2 linked regions of the Lujinxingia vulgaris genome follow. Each later gene encodes a partner of the first gene's protein in a complex. Links are inferred from orthologs where the notes say so. Each region holds a gene or a part of one and is shown on either strand. Other genes may lie near its edges.

What was found.
Region 2: the proteins of FRC98_RS14995 (region 1) and meaB are in contact, whole or in part, in a crystal structure (PDB 8DPB), measured with the Methylorubrum extorquens proteins. The link is inferred for Lujinxingia vulgaris from one-to-one orthologs. Residues at the interface, in SOR27001.1 of Methylorubrum extorquens: Glu577, Glu578, Asn579, Asp580, Gly581, Arg582, Arg583, Arg585, His596, Ala604, Ser605, Ala608, Asp609, Gly611, Phe612, Asp613, Val614, Asp615, Ile616, Gly617, Pro618, Leu619, Glu625, Arg628, Gln629, Val631, Glu632, Asn633, Asp634, Glu661; in SOR26638.1 of Methylorubrum extorquens: Arg20, Ala21, Ala24, Arg25, Thr28, Ser32, Arg33, Arg34, His37, Thr98, Gly99, Gly100, Ser101, Ile102, Leu103, Lys106, Thr107, Ala110, Ala113, Ile114, Asp115, Arg116, Ala118, Phe119, Ile120, Arg121, Pro122, Pro124.

What each region holds. Positions count from the first base shown.
Region 1 is NZ_VOSM01000007.1:260,163-265,885, reverse strand. Bases 1,748-4,740 are described here. They hold FRC98_RS14995 (acyl-CoA mutase large subunit family protein), read right to left. Parts: upstream 4,094-4,740; coding sequence 2,402-4,093; downstream 1,748-2,401. Other genes in these bases: accC (acetyl-CoA carboxylase biotin carboxylase subunit), read right to left, coding at 4,722-4,740; FRC98_RS14990 (acyl-CoA carboxylase biotin carboxyl carrier protein subunit), read right to left, coding at 4,136-4,663; FRC98_RS15000 (NAD(P)-dependent oxidoreductase), read right to left, coding at 1,748-2,263. Also shown: FRC98_RS15005 (type II secretion system F family protein), read left to right, coding at 1-800; more of FRC98_RS15000, read right to left, coding at 911-1,747; more of accC, read right to left, coding at 4,741-5,723. UniProt on the Escherichia coli protein: Catalyzes the interconversion of succinyl-CoA and methylmalonyl-CoA. Could be part of a pathway that converts succinate to propionate.
Region 2 is NZ_VOSM01000003.1:187,707-193,426, reverse strand. Bases 1,505-4,494 are described here. They hold meaB (methylmalonyl Co-A mutase-associated GTPase MeaB), read left to right. Parts: upstream 1,505-2,511; coding sequence 2,512-3,477; downstream 3,478-4,494. Other genes in these bases: FRC98_RS07790 (sigma 54-interacting transcriptional regulator), read right to left, coding at 4,372-4,494; FRC98_RS07795 (hypothetical protein), read right to left, coding at 3,543-4,367; FRC98_RS07805 (acyl-CoA dehydrogenase family protein), read left to right, coding at 1,550-2,512; FRC98_RS07810 (cobalamin B12-binding domain-containing protein), read left to right, coding at 1,505-1,517. Outside these bases: FRC98_RS07815 (acyl-CoA dehydrogenase family protein), read left to right, coding at 1-1,058; more of FRC98_RS07810, read left to right, coding at 1,092-1,504; more of FRC98_RS07790, read right to left, coding at 4,495-5,720. UniProt on the Escherichia coli protein: Binds and hydrolyzes GTP. Likely functions as a G-protein chaperone that assists AdoCbl cofactor delivery to the methylmalonyl-CoA mutase (MCM) ScpA and reactivation of the enzyme during catalysis.

The sequences.
Region 1 (5,723 bases):
CCACCGCACGAAAGCTCATCCTGGTGGCCGAGGAACAGGGTAAGCTCCCGCGCACCTTTCGCCACCTGGCCAAACATTACGGTAAACGCGCCAGGCGCCGAAAGAAGCTCGTCTTCTCCTTTGCCGAGCCGGTGCTGCTGGTGGTGCTGGGCGTCTTCATCGCCATGACCCTCTTTACCGCCGATCTCGGCGAGATCACCATGCGCCATGATACCTGGACGGTGATCGGGGAGCTGATGATGGGCGGGTTTTTGCAGGGCGCGATCTTTTTGCTGATCGTGGGATTTTCGGCCTACGTCTACCTCAACCTTCCGGTGGATTTGAGCATGCGAAGCTTCGGCTACCGGCTCTGGCTGGCCGTGCCGATTTTAAACCGCGCCAGCCTCTTCAACACCTACTCGGTGTTCTGCCGCTACACCGAGCAGTCCATCTCCAGTGGCCTCACCGTCCACAAGGCGCTGGAGCTGGCCGCGGAGGCATCTAACAACTCCGATATCGAGCGCAAGATCCCGATCGCCCAGGACGTCATCGAGCAGGGGGGAAGCCTGGCCAAGGGCTTTTATATGATGAAGGTCTTGCCCGACGACATCCTGGAGAACGTGGACGTCGGCGAGGAGACGGGCCGGCTGGAGGAGCGCCTGGCGTCGCTGGCGGAGCGTTATGAGGAGCGGGCCGATGAGGCCTTTGAGGCCTTGATGGCGACCTTTGTGTACGGCGCGCGCATGATGATCGCCGCGGCGATCATCGGGGCGCTGCTGCTGACGCTGACCACCCAGTTCAAAGATACCTTCATGGTCTGAGGTTTTCAGGTCAGGCCTGGCGAGCCGAGGTTAGAACACGAAAAAACGCGCAGCCGGAGCTCCGGCTGCGCGTTTTTTATTCGGAACACGTCAACGACGTACTCACCACCTCACTCTTTGCATCCTTCGGAGCGCAGCGGGATCTGGCGGATCGCGCGCACCGCGCGCACATCACCGGTGAGCGCCTGGGCGTGCGCCACAAGCTCATGGAGCTGCCCCGGGTCGAGCGGACGGTCGATGGCCGCAACCTCGTAGGCAAAACCGTAGTCGGGGAAGTCGCGGTGCGAGGAGCGCAGGTTGTTAAGCCCCGCCTCAAAGATCGCGTCGTCGACGGCCTTCTTGGTGCCACGCTGATCGCTGTGAATCACCGTGAGGATCGTGCACGCCCCGTCGGTCTCCACCCCGATGGTCTGGCCGGGGCTGAAGACGCAGTCGCGCACAAGCCCCTGCTCCAGAAAGAGCTGGGTGGTGTTGGCCACATGCTGGGCGATGCGCGGCTGAGCCTCCTCGGTCGCCGCCCCGATATGCGGGGTGGTGACCACGCTGGCAAACTCCGCGTAGGGGTTCGACCAGGGGTCATCGCTGCTGCCCGGCTCCTCGGGGAACACATCGACCGCCGCGCGGCGCACATGCCCCTCTTCGACCGCGCGCTTGAGATCCTCGGGGTTGTACAAAAAGCCGCGCGCCGCGTTGATGAAGATGCGCGGGCTCGAAGGCTCGCGGTCCGCCCCGAAGTTGGCCAGGTGCTCGTAGCTGATCATGTCGCGGTTGCTGCGCCCGCGATGATCTTCGGCGCCCACATGCACCGTGACCACATCGGCGACGCGGAAGGCCTCCGAGATCGTCGCACAGCTCGTCCACCCCAGCGCCATGCCCACCTCCCGGGCCAGCTCGCGGGTGTCGTAAAAGAAGATCCGCATGCCGAAGGCCTCGGCCACCTGGGCGACCTGCTTGCCGATGTTGCCAAGCCCGATGATCGCAAGGTTCTTACCCTTGAGCTCGTAGCGCTCCTTGCTGTTTTTGGTCCACAGGTGGCTGCGCCCGTCACGGTCCGCATCAAAGATGCGCCGCGCCAGACAGATCATCTCGCCAAGCACCATCTCGACCACCGAGCGCCCGTTGCTCACCGGATCGTTCATCACCAGCACGCCCTCGCGCGCGCAGGCCTCCCGGTCGACCGAGTCGTCGCCGATGCAGCAGAGCATCACCGCGGCCAGGTGTTTTGAGGCTTTGAGCACGCGCTCGTTGACCTCAAAGCGGCTTCGCTTAAAGAGCAGGTCGTGCTGCCCCTCCTCCAGGATGCGCACCACCTCGTCCTCATTGAGCGTGACGGACTCATCGAGGCGTTCCACCTCGATGCCCATCGCCGTCAGGTAACGATCCAGCGAGGGGTGGGGGTTTTCCAGAATCAGCGCTTTTTTGAAGTGGTCGCGCAACATACGCACATCGTGCTGCTCAGACATCTTGGACCTTCTCGGGATATGAACATCACCGGGGCGCCACGAAACACGCCCCCTGCACAGGTCAGGGGGCGCACCGGCGCACCGCTCAGGGTGCCAGGGGTTAAATCGCTCGCCAGGTCATGACGAGCCGATGCCCCATTAAAAGACAACATTCTCTACGTATTCCCCAAAGACTTCGCGCAGGGTATCGGCGACCTCACCGAGGGTCACCTTATGCACGACCGCCTCGACGATATGGGGCATCAGGTTGTCGCCGCTGCGCGCAGCTTTCGCCAGCGCGGCGCGACAACGCTCGACCTCCGAGGCCGCCCGCGACGCTTTGAGTTCGCGCAACCTTGCGACCTGCGCCCGCTCCACCTCCGGATCGATCTGGTGGATGGCCACCGCGGCCTCTTCTTCGGCCTTGTAGCGGTTGACGCCCACGATGACCTGCTCCCCACGCTCCTGAGCGAGCTGGGCCTGGTAGGCGGCCTCCTGAATCTCACTCTGGGGAAAGCCCGCCTCAATGGCCTGCACCGCCCCGCCGATCGCGTCGTAGCGCTCGATGTAGTCTCGCGCGCCCTCCTCAATCGCATCGGTCAGAGACTCCACCGCGTAACTTCCGGCCAGCGGATCGACAATGTCGGCCACGCCCGTCTCATGCGCGATGACCTGCTGGGTGCGCAGCGCCATCAGCGCCGACGCCTCGGTGGGAAGCCCCAGGGCCTCATCCCAGGAGTTGGTGTGCAAGGACTGCGTGCCGCCCATCACCGACGCCAGGGCCTGCATCGCCACGCGCACGATGTTGACCTGAGGTTGCTGTGCGGTCAGCGTCGAGCCGGCCGTCTGGCTGTGGAAGCGAAGTCGCATCGAGCTCTCTTTCTTCGCTCCGAAACGCTCCTTCATGATGCGCGCCCACAGGCGACGCGCAGCGCGGAACTTCGCGACTTCTTCAATGAAGTTGTTATGCACGTTGAAGAAGAAGGAGAGGCGCCCGGCGAACTCATCGACATCAAGCCCGGCGGCCTGGGCGGCCTCCACGTACGCGATGCCGTTGGCGAGCGTAAATCCGACCTCCTGCACCGCCGTGCTGCCCGCCTCGCGGATGTGGTAGCCGGAGATGCTCACCGTGTTCCATTTGGGCACCTCGGCCTGACAGAAGCCGAAGATGTCAGTGATGATGCGCATGCTCGGCCGCGGCGGGTAGATGTAGGTGCCGCGGGCGATGTACTCCTTGAGCACATCATTCTGGATCGTGCCGCGCAGCTTGCCGCGGTCAATGCCGCGCTTGTCGGCCACCGCCACATAGAGCGCGAGCAGGGTCGAGGCGGTGGCGTTGATCGTCATCGAGGTGGAAATCTTATCGAGGGGCAGCTGGTCGAGCAGCACCTCCATATCGGCGATGGAGTCGATCGCCACGCCCACCTTCCCGACCTCACCGCGCGCCCGGGGGCTGTCGGAGTCGTAGCCCATCTGCGTGGGCAGATCGAAGGCCACGGAGAGGCCCGTGGTCCCCTGGGAGAGCAGGTAGCGGTAGCGCTCGTTGGACTGCGCCGCGTCGCCAAAGCCGGCGTACTGACGCATCGTCCAGAGCCGGCCGCGGTACATCGTCGGCTGCACCCCGCGGGTGAAGGGGTAACTTCCCGGAAAACCCAGGTCGTTGAAGAAGTCCTGGCCGCGCTGGTGCTCCGGCCCGTAGACGGCCTCAACCTCCTCGCCATCGCTGCGCACAAAGCGCTCGCGGCGCTCGCCAAAGCGCTCCAGCAGAGGGTTTAAGACCTCTTTGCGCCAGCGGGTATCGGCCTCTTGCAGCGCCTCCCAGAACTCTTTTTCGCGTGACTCCTCGCTCATGCTCGCTCCCGCGGCGCGCTCAAAACGCGCGCCCCTTAACTCTCATTGCACATCATCAATGCGCACCAGCACGTCGCCGATCTCGACGGCCTGCCCGGCGCTCACAGCGACCTCGGTGACCACACCGGGGCGGTGGGCTTTCAGATCGTTCTCCATCTTCATCGCCTCAACGATGACCACCGTCTCGCCAGGTGCAACCTCCTGACCCACCTCAACGGAAATAGCGACGACCTTGCCGGCCATCGGGCTCTTGAGCTCGGGGCTGTCGGAGCCGCGCGCGCCCACGCCGGCGGCTTTCATGCGCTTCTGACGCTCGTTGAGCACCTCCACGGCATGGGTCTCCCCATCGATCTGCACCTCGTAGACCGTATCGTCGCGAAGCACATCGGCCTCAATGACCCGATCCCCGGTCAGAAGGCTCAGCCCGGCGGCGTCAGCCTCAAAGGCGCTGACTTCAAAAGACTCACCCTCTGGCGAGGTGACGCGGTAGATGTCCGCCTGGAGGGTCTCGACCTGCCAGGCGCGCTCATCGTCGCCCTGGCCCACAAAATACTGAACTCGCTCGCTCATGCTCTCATCCTCAATCGTTCGCTAAGATGTCGTGGCGGGGTGTGGCGCCTTAAGGGGTTCAGCGCCCCAGCGCGCGCATCCGACCGAGCTCCTTCCAGCGGCTGCCGGGCCCGCTTTTGGCGGCGCCTGCGCCACCCTGCACGCCGGCGCCCTGGCTCAAGGCCTCGTCGCGGCGATGCGCACTGAGCACGGCCACAAGCTCCGCGTCGAGCACATAGCGCGGCTCCGGTTTGGAGCGCTCTTTGAGCCAGCGCGGCACAAAGTCAGTGGTGTACTCCCCGCTCACAAAGTCGGGGTGGTCGAGCACTTCGCGGTGAAACGCGATGTTGGTGGCGATGCCGCCGACCACATACTCGGAGAGCGCCCGGCGCATGCGCTCGATGGCGTGCTGGCGATCTTCGCCCCAGGTGATGAGCTTGGCGATCATCGGGTCGTAATGCACCGTGACCTCCCCGCCCTCATACACCCCGCCGTCTTCGCGCACACCCGGGCCAGACGGCGTCTTGAGCACGTGCAGCGGACCCGGCGAAGGCATGAAGTTGTTTTCGGGATCTTCGGCGTAGATGCGGCACTCCACCGCCGCGCCCCGGCGAGTGACCTGGCTCTGGTCGAAGTCGAGCGGGTGGCCCGCGGCGATATGCACCTGCCAGCGCACCAGGTCCAGCCCGGTGATCATCTCGGTGATGGGGTGCTCGACCTGCAGACGGGTGTTCATCTCCAGGAAGTAGAAGTCGCCGTTGGCGTCGAGCAGAAACTCCACGGTGCCCGCGCCGATATAATCGACGGCGCGCGCCGCATCACAGGCCACCTGGCCCATGCGCTGGCGCGTCTCTTCTTTGAGCACCGGACAGGGCGTCTCTTCGATGATCTTCTGGTGGCGACGCTGCACCGAGCAGTCGCGCTCAAAAAGGTGCACGACGTTGCCGTGACCGTCGGCCAAGACCTGAATCTCAACGTGGCGCGGGTTGAGCACGTACTTCTCAACGTACACATCACCATTTCCAAAGGCGCTCAACGCTTCGCGCCTCGCCCCTTCAAAAGACTGCACAAACTCGGCCGG
Region 2 (5,720 bases), on another replicon or contig:
TCGCCCCGCGCGCCCTCCTCCGCGACGCCAGCGCCGAGTTCCCGCTCGACGATCTTCGCCGCCTGGCCGACGCCGGGCTGATGGGCGTCAACATCGCCGCTGAGCTGGGCGGGCTTGAGGCCGGCGTCGTCGCCTACAGCCTGGCCGTGCAGGCCGTGGCCAAAGCCGACCCGGCCGTCGCCGTCACCATGGCAGTTAACAATATGGTCGGTGAGGTTCTGGCCTACTTCGGTACCGACGCGCAGAAGCAGGAGCTGGTGCCGAAGATGACCTCCGGTGAGTTCTCCAGCGGGTCGTTTTGCCTCAGTGAGCCCGGCAGCGGCTCGGATGCCGCCGGCATGCTCACCCGCGCCACCCGCACCTCCGAGGGGTGGCGCATCAACGGCACCAAGGCCTGGATCACCTCCGGCGCCTACGCCGGCGTCTTCCTCGTCTGGGCCCAGACCAGCGTCGATGGCGAAGATCCGGGCATCTCCCTCTTCATCGTCGACCCGACGCTCGAAGGCATCTCGGTGGGGCCGCCCGAAGAGAAGATGGGCCAGCACGCCTCCAACACCGTCTCCCTTGCCTTTGACGACGTACTCATCCCAGCCGATGCGGTGCTCGGTGAGCTCGGCAAAGGCTTTCGCATCGCGATGATGGCGCTTGATGGTGGCCGTATCGGCATCGCCAGCCAGTCCATCGGCATCGCCGACGCCGCGCTGGAGCTCGCCACAGAAGCCGGCGTGGGCAAGCACCCGCAAAGCGCCGACGCCTTCGAGATGATGCACGCCCGCGTGGAAGCTGCCCGACAGCTCACCCTGCGCGCGGCCTGGCTCAAAGAGAGCGGATCGAGCAACTTCTCGCGCGAGGCCAGCATGGCCAAGCTCATGGCCTCGGAGGTCGCCAACGAGGTCGCGCGTCAGTGCCTGGCGCTGGTCGGTCCGGCGGCCGCCGCCTACGACCACCCGCTGGCCAAACTCGTACGCGACGCGCGCGTCACCCGCATCTACGAGGGAACCAGCGAGATCCAGCGCGTTGTCATCGCCCGTGATTTGATCCGAAACGGCGCGGCCTGAGCGCCCCGCTTTACCCCTTAAAGGTGTTGTCTTATGTCCGACGCCAACGCTCCTCATCCCACAACCTACCGCGTGCTCATCGGCAAGCCCGGCCTCGACGGCCACGATCGCGGCGCCAAAGTCATCGCCCGCGCGCTGCGCGATGCGGGCTTCGAGGTCATCTACAGTGGTCTTCATCAGACCCCGGAGATGCTCGTGCGCACCGCCATCCAGGAAGACGTCGACTGCGTGGGGCTCTCCATCCTCTCCGGCGCGCATAACACGCTGATGCCCGAGGTCGTGCGCCTGCTCAACGAGCAAGGCGCCGGCGACATCTTCGTCTTCGGCGGCGGCATCATCCCCGAGCCGGACATCGCCGAGCTCAAAGCCGCCGGCGTGCGCGCGATCTTCACCCCGGGCACGCCTACCACCGAAGTCATCGCGTTTGTGCGCCAGGAATGTGAGCGCAAAAACGCCTGAGCCGCCCCGGCCTCCTCTGCAGTCGAGTCGTTATGAACTTCCAGATCACCGAAGATCAGCAGATCCTGCGCCAGACGGTGCGCCGCTTCGCCGACGAGAGCCTCAGCTCCGACGCCGCGCTCCGAGACCACTCCCCGCAGAGCGCCTGGCCCACAACGCTGGCCGACCTCGGATTGTGGAGCCTGGCGGTGCCCGAGGCCCAGGGCGGCGCAGGCTTCGATCTGCTCACCGGCGCGCTGGCCATCGAGGAGCTCGCCGCGCGCGACGCGTCGGTGGCCTGCGCCGTGGCGCTGACCAACGCGGTGGTGGTCCCGGCGCTGGCCGCAGGCCAGCACCCGTTGCGTGACGCCATCGCCGCCGGAAGCTCGCTGGCCGGCGCAGGTTGGCAGGCGACGAGCGCCGGAGGCGTGCCCGAAACGATCAACATGGCGCCGGCCGGCGCCACCCACCAGGTCAGCCATGAGCTCGATGGTGGGAGCGCCCGCTGGGTTCTCTCGGAGCTGGGGGGGGAGAGCCGCTCCCCCTCGACCGGCCTGCGAGCCTTATCGCAAGCGCCCCTGAGCACATCGGGCGAAAACGATCTTCTCGTGGAGGACCCCGCCCTCGACCGCGAGGCCTACATCCGCACCGGCGCCCTGCTCGCAGCTGTCGGCGTCGGTATCGCCGCCGGCGCGCTTCGCCTGGGGTTGGCCTACGCCGATGAACGCCACCAGTTCAAACGCCCCCTCCACGGCTTTCAGGCCATCCAGTTTAAGCTCGCGACGATGGCCACCGAGGTCGAAGCCGCCCGCCAGCTCACCCACCGCGCCTGCCTGACCGCCTCGCCACGCGACAGCCGCCTGGCGCTGCGCCTGGCAAAAGAATGCGCCTTTAAGGTCGCCGACGAAGCTCTGCAAATCCACGGCGGCTACGGCTACACCCGCGAATACCCCGTGGAGCGCCACTTCCGCGACGCGGTCCAGCTCTCCACCCTCGACCTCTGGGAGCTGCGCTGATGACATCCGCCGACCTCGCCACGCGCATCCTCAACCGTGAGCCGCGCGCTGCCGCACGCCTGATGCGCCTTGTGGACGACGGTGCCCCGGCCGCCCGCGAGGTCCTGGCGCGCCTCTCCCCGCATACCGGCAACGCCTACATCCTGGGCGTCACAGGCAACCCGGGCTCGGGAAAATCGACGCTGGTCAACCGCCTCATTGCCCGCCTTCGCGCCCTCGACCAGACCGTAGGCTGCGTGGCCATCGATCCCACAAGCCCCTTCTCCGGAGGAGCCATCCTGGGCGACCGCGTGCGCATGCAAGAGCACGCGATGGACCCGGGCGTCTTCATCCGCTCGGTGGCCACCCGCGGCAACCTCGGGGGCATCTCCCGCTCCACGCCGGCGATGGTCCAGGTGCTCGACGCGATGGGTTTCGACTGGATCATCGTCGAGACCGTCGGCGTCGGTCAGGACGAGGTCGATATCGTGCGCCTGGCCGACACCAGCGTGGTGGTCCTTGTCCCCGGCCTCGGCGACGACGTGCAGGCCGATAAGGCGGGCCTGATGGAGATCGCCGACATCTTCGCCCTCAACAAAAGCGACGTCGCCGGGCACGCCCGACTTCAGCGCGAGATCCGCGCTATGCTCGCCCTGCACCGCCAGGCGCGCAGCGACGCCGAGAGCTGGTTCCCGCAGATCTGCCCCACCCGGGCAAGCGAGGGCGAAGGCGTGGAGACTCTCGTCGAGACCATCTTCGAGCACCGCGAGTGGCTGGAGGAGTCCGCGCCGCTGGAGCTGCGCCGACGCGAGCGCGCCGAACACCTCATCGCCCTCATTGCGCGCACCGAGCTTCACGCACGCCTTCAACACGCCGCGCAGACCGACCTCATCAAAGAGCTCGCCACACGCCTCGTCGACGGGCAGACCAACCCCTACGCCGCTGCCGACCAGGTACTTGAGGCCATCCTCAAAGCGTCCTCCTGAAACGCCATGAGCCCCGGAGAAAACCTCCGGGGCTCATGGTTTTTTTACGCTTACGAAGCGGCGTTTTACAACGCGGAAGGCATCGTCGAGACCGACGCAGCGCGCACCATCGCCTCGGTGCCCAGCGCCCCTTCATCCAACGACGGGCTGATGTCGATCACCTCACCGGGACGCCCCTGCGAGCCGATGGTCTCCACCGCGCTCACGATCGGGTCGAGCGCCCCGATAGCCCACTGGTTCAAGTCAAAGTTGAACACCAGGGTCTGCTCTCCGGGGCTCAGCTCCACATTGGAGAGCGCAAAAAAGATGGCCCGCTGACTCTCGTAATGAAAGGGCGTCCAGCTCTCATCGATCGTCCAGGCGCGCGTGCGCTCAAAGGGAAGCGGCAGAGGGTTGCCATCCTCGTCTTCGCCGCCGACCTTCCCCATCGCGCTATCGCCGTAACGCACAAGGCCGTTGAGCTCCAGGCTTCCCACCGGGAGGTCCAGGCCCTCCTCCTCGTTGAGCACATCGCGCTCCTCCGGACTCAGCGGCTCCAGTCGCACGCTGACCAGATAACGGCCGGTTTGAGGAAACTCCACCGCGTGCCCCCGAATCGCAGTCTCCCCTTCGGAAAGATCAAAACTCAGACCAAAGGGTTGCGTCGTAGAGTACGCGACCTCCGAGCCTATGACCGGCTGCAGGCGAATCTCGGTGATCGTCAGTCCAACCTCCTCCAGGATCAGCTCTTCGGGGAGCTCCCCGATCCCGCTGAGCCGAAACTCGGGGGTCACCACCGCCGCCTGACTTCGCGCATCAACCGGCGAATGTTCTCCTTGAGCGTCAGGCGCCGCCTCTCCGCAGGCTATGACGCCACTCAACATCAGCATTGCCAGAAGTCGTCTTTTCATAGCCTCACCCTACCAGCTCTTCTTTAAGCGCCGTCAGCTCCGGCGACGCATTAATGATCTGACTCAAACGCGGGCGTTTCAGCTGAAGAATCTCTGCAGCCCGGGTGATGTTGCCCCCGGTCTCCTCCAACGCTCGCTTGATGCACTCGTGTTCCAGTCGTTTCTTGAGGCGGCTCAACGAGAGACCGTCGGCGACGATCTGCTCAATCAGCGCCTCCTCCGGATCGACAAAGGCCTCGGGGCTGAGCACCTCCCCACCGGCCTGCGGCACACCACCGACCGGCTCCGCTGGCCGTGACGCAATCGAAATCTCGGGCAGCGTCTCATCGACCTCGGCGCTCGCAAAAAAGTCGCCAAACTCATCGAGGTGACGCATCTCCACGCGCTCGCCCTCCACAAAGAGAAGCACGCTTCGCACGAAGTTCTCCAACTCGCGAATATTACCCCGCCAGCGGTAGCGCGCCAGAAACTGCACAACCTCGGGAGCAAACGCGGGCGCCCGACCATCCTTGCTGAACTTCGTCGCGAAATGGTCGAGTAGTAGCGGGATATCCTCGCGCCGCTCACGCAACGCCGGAAGCTCGATCACAAAGCCTTTCAGCCGGTAATAAAGATCAAGGCGGAAGAGTCCCCGCTCCACAAGCTCTTCCAGGTCGCGGTTGGTCGCGGCGACGACGCGCACATCGACACTGAGCGTCTCGGTGCCGCCCACGCGCTCAAACGTGCCCTCCTGAAGAACCCGCAAGAGCGCCACCTGCGTCTTCGCCGAGATATCACCGATCTCATCGAGAAAAAGCGTCCCGCCGTCGGCGACCTCAAAGAGGCCCTCCTTCTGGCGCATCGCTCCGGTGAACGCGCCTTTCTCATGACCGAAGAGCTCGCTGAGCAAGAGCTCCTCCACAAACGCCGCGCAGTTCACCTTCACAAAGGGTTGAGACGCGCGCGGGCTCTGGCGATGAATCGCCGCCGCCGCGAGCTCTTTACCGGTTCCCGACTCCCCGCTGAGCAGAACGGTCGTCTCCCCCGGCCCCACCCTGTCAATCGAACGGAAGACCTGCATCAAACGCGCATCCCGCCCGATCATCTCGGAGTAGCGCGCGCGCCAGGCGAGGAAGGTCGGATCATCCTGGGGCGCAACCTCGCCATCGCTGACCACGACCTGCTGCGCCGGCACGACCACATCTTCGGGAAGTTGACCGTCAAAGGTTTGAAAAAGCTCCACGAGCTGTCGATGCACCGGCACCGCATAAAAACTCGCTCGATACGCCTCGGGCACCCGACTCGCGCGCTCGCGCAGGTCGGCCAGCGCCCGCTCGACCACGAGCATCGCCCGGTCTCGCTCACCGGCCTCCT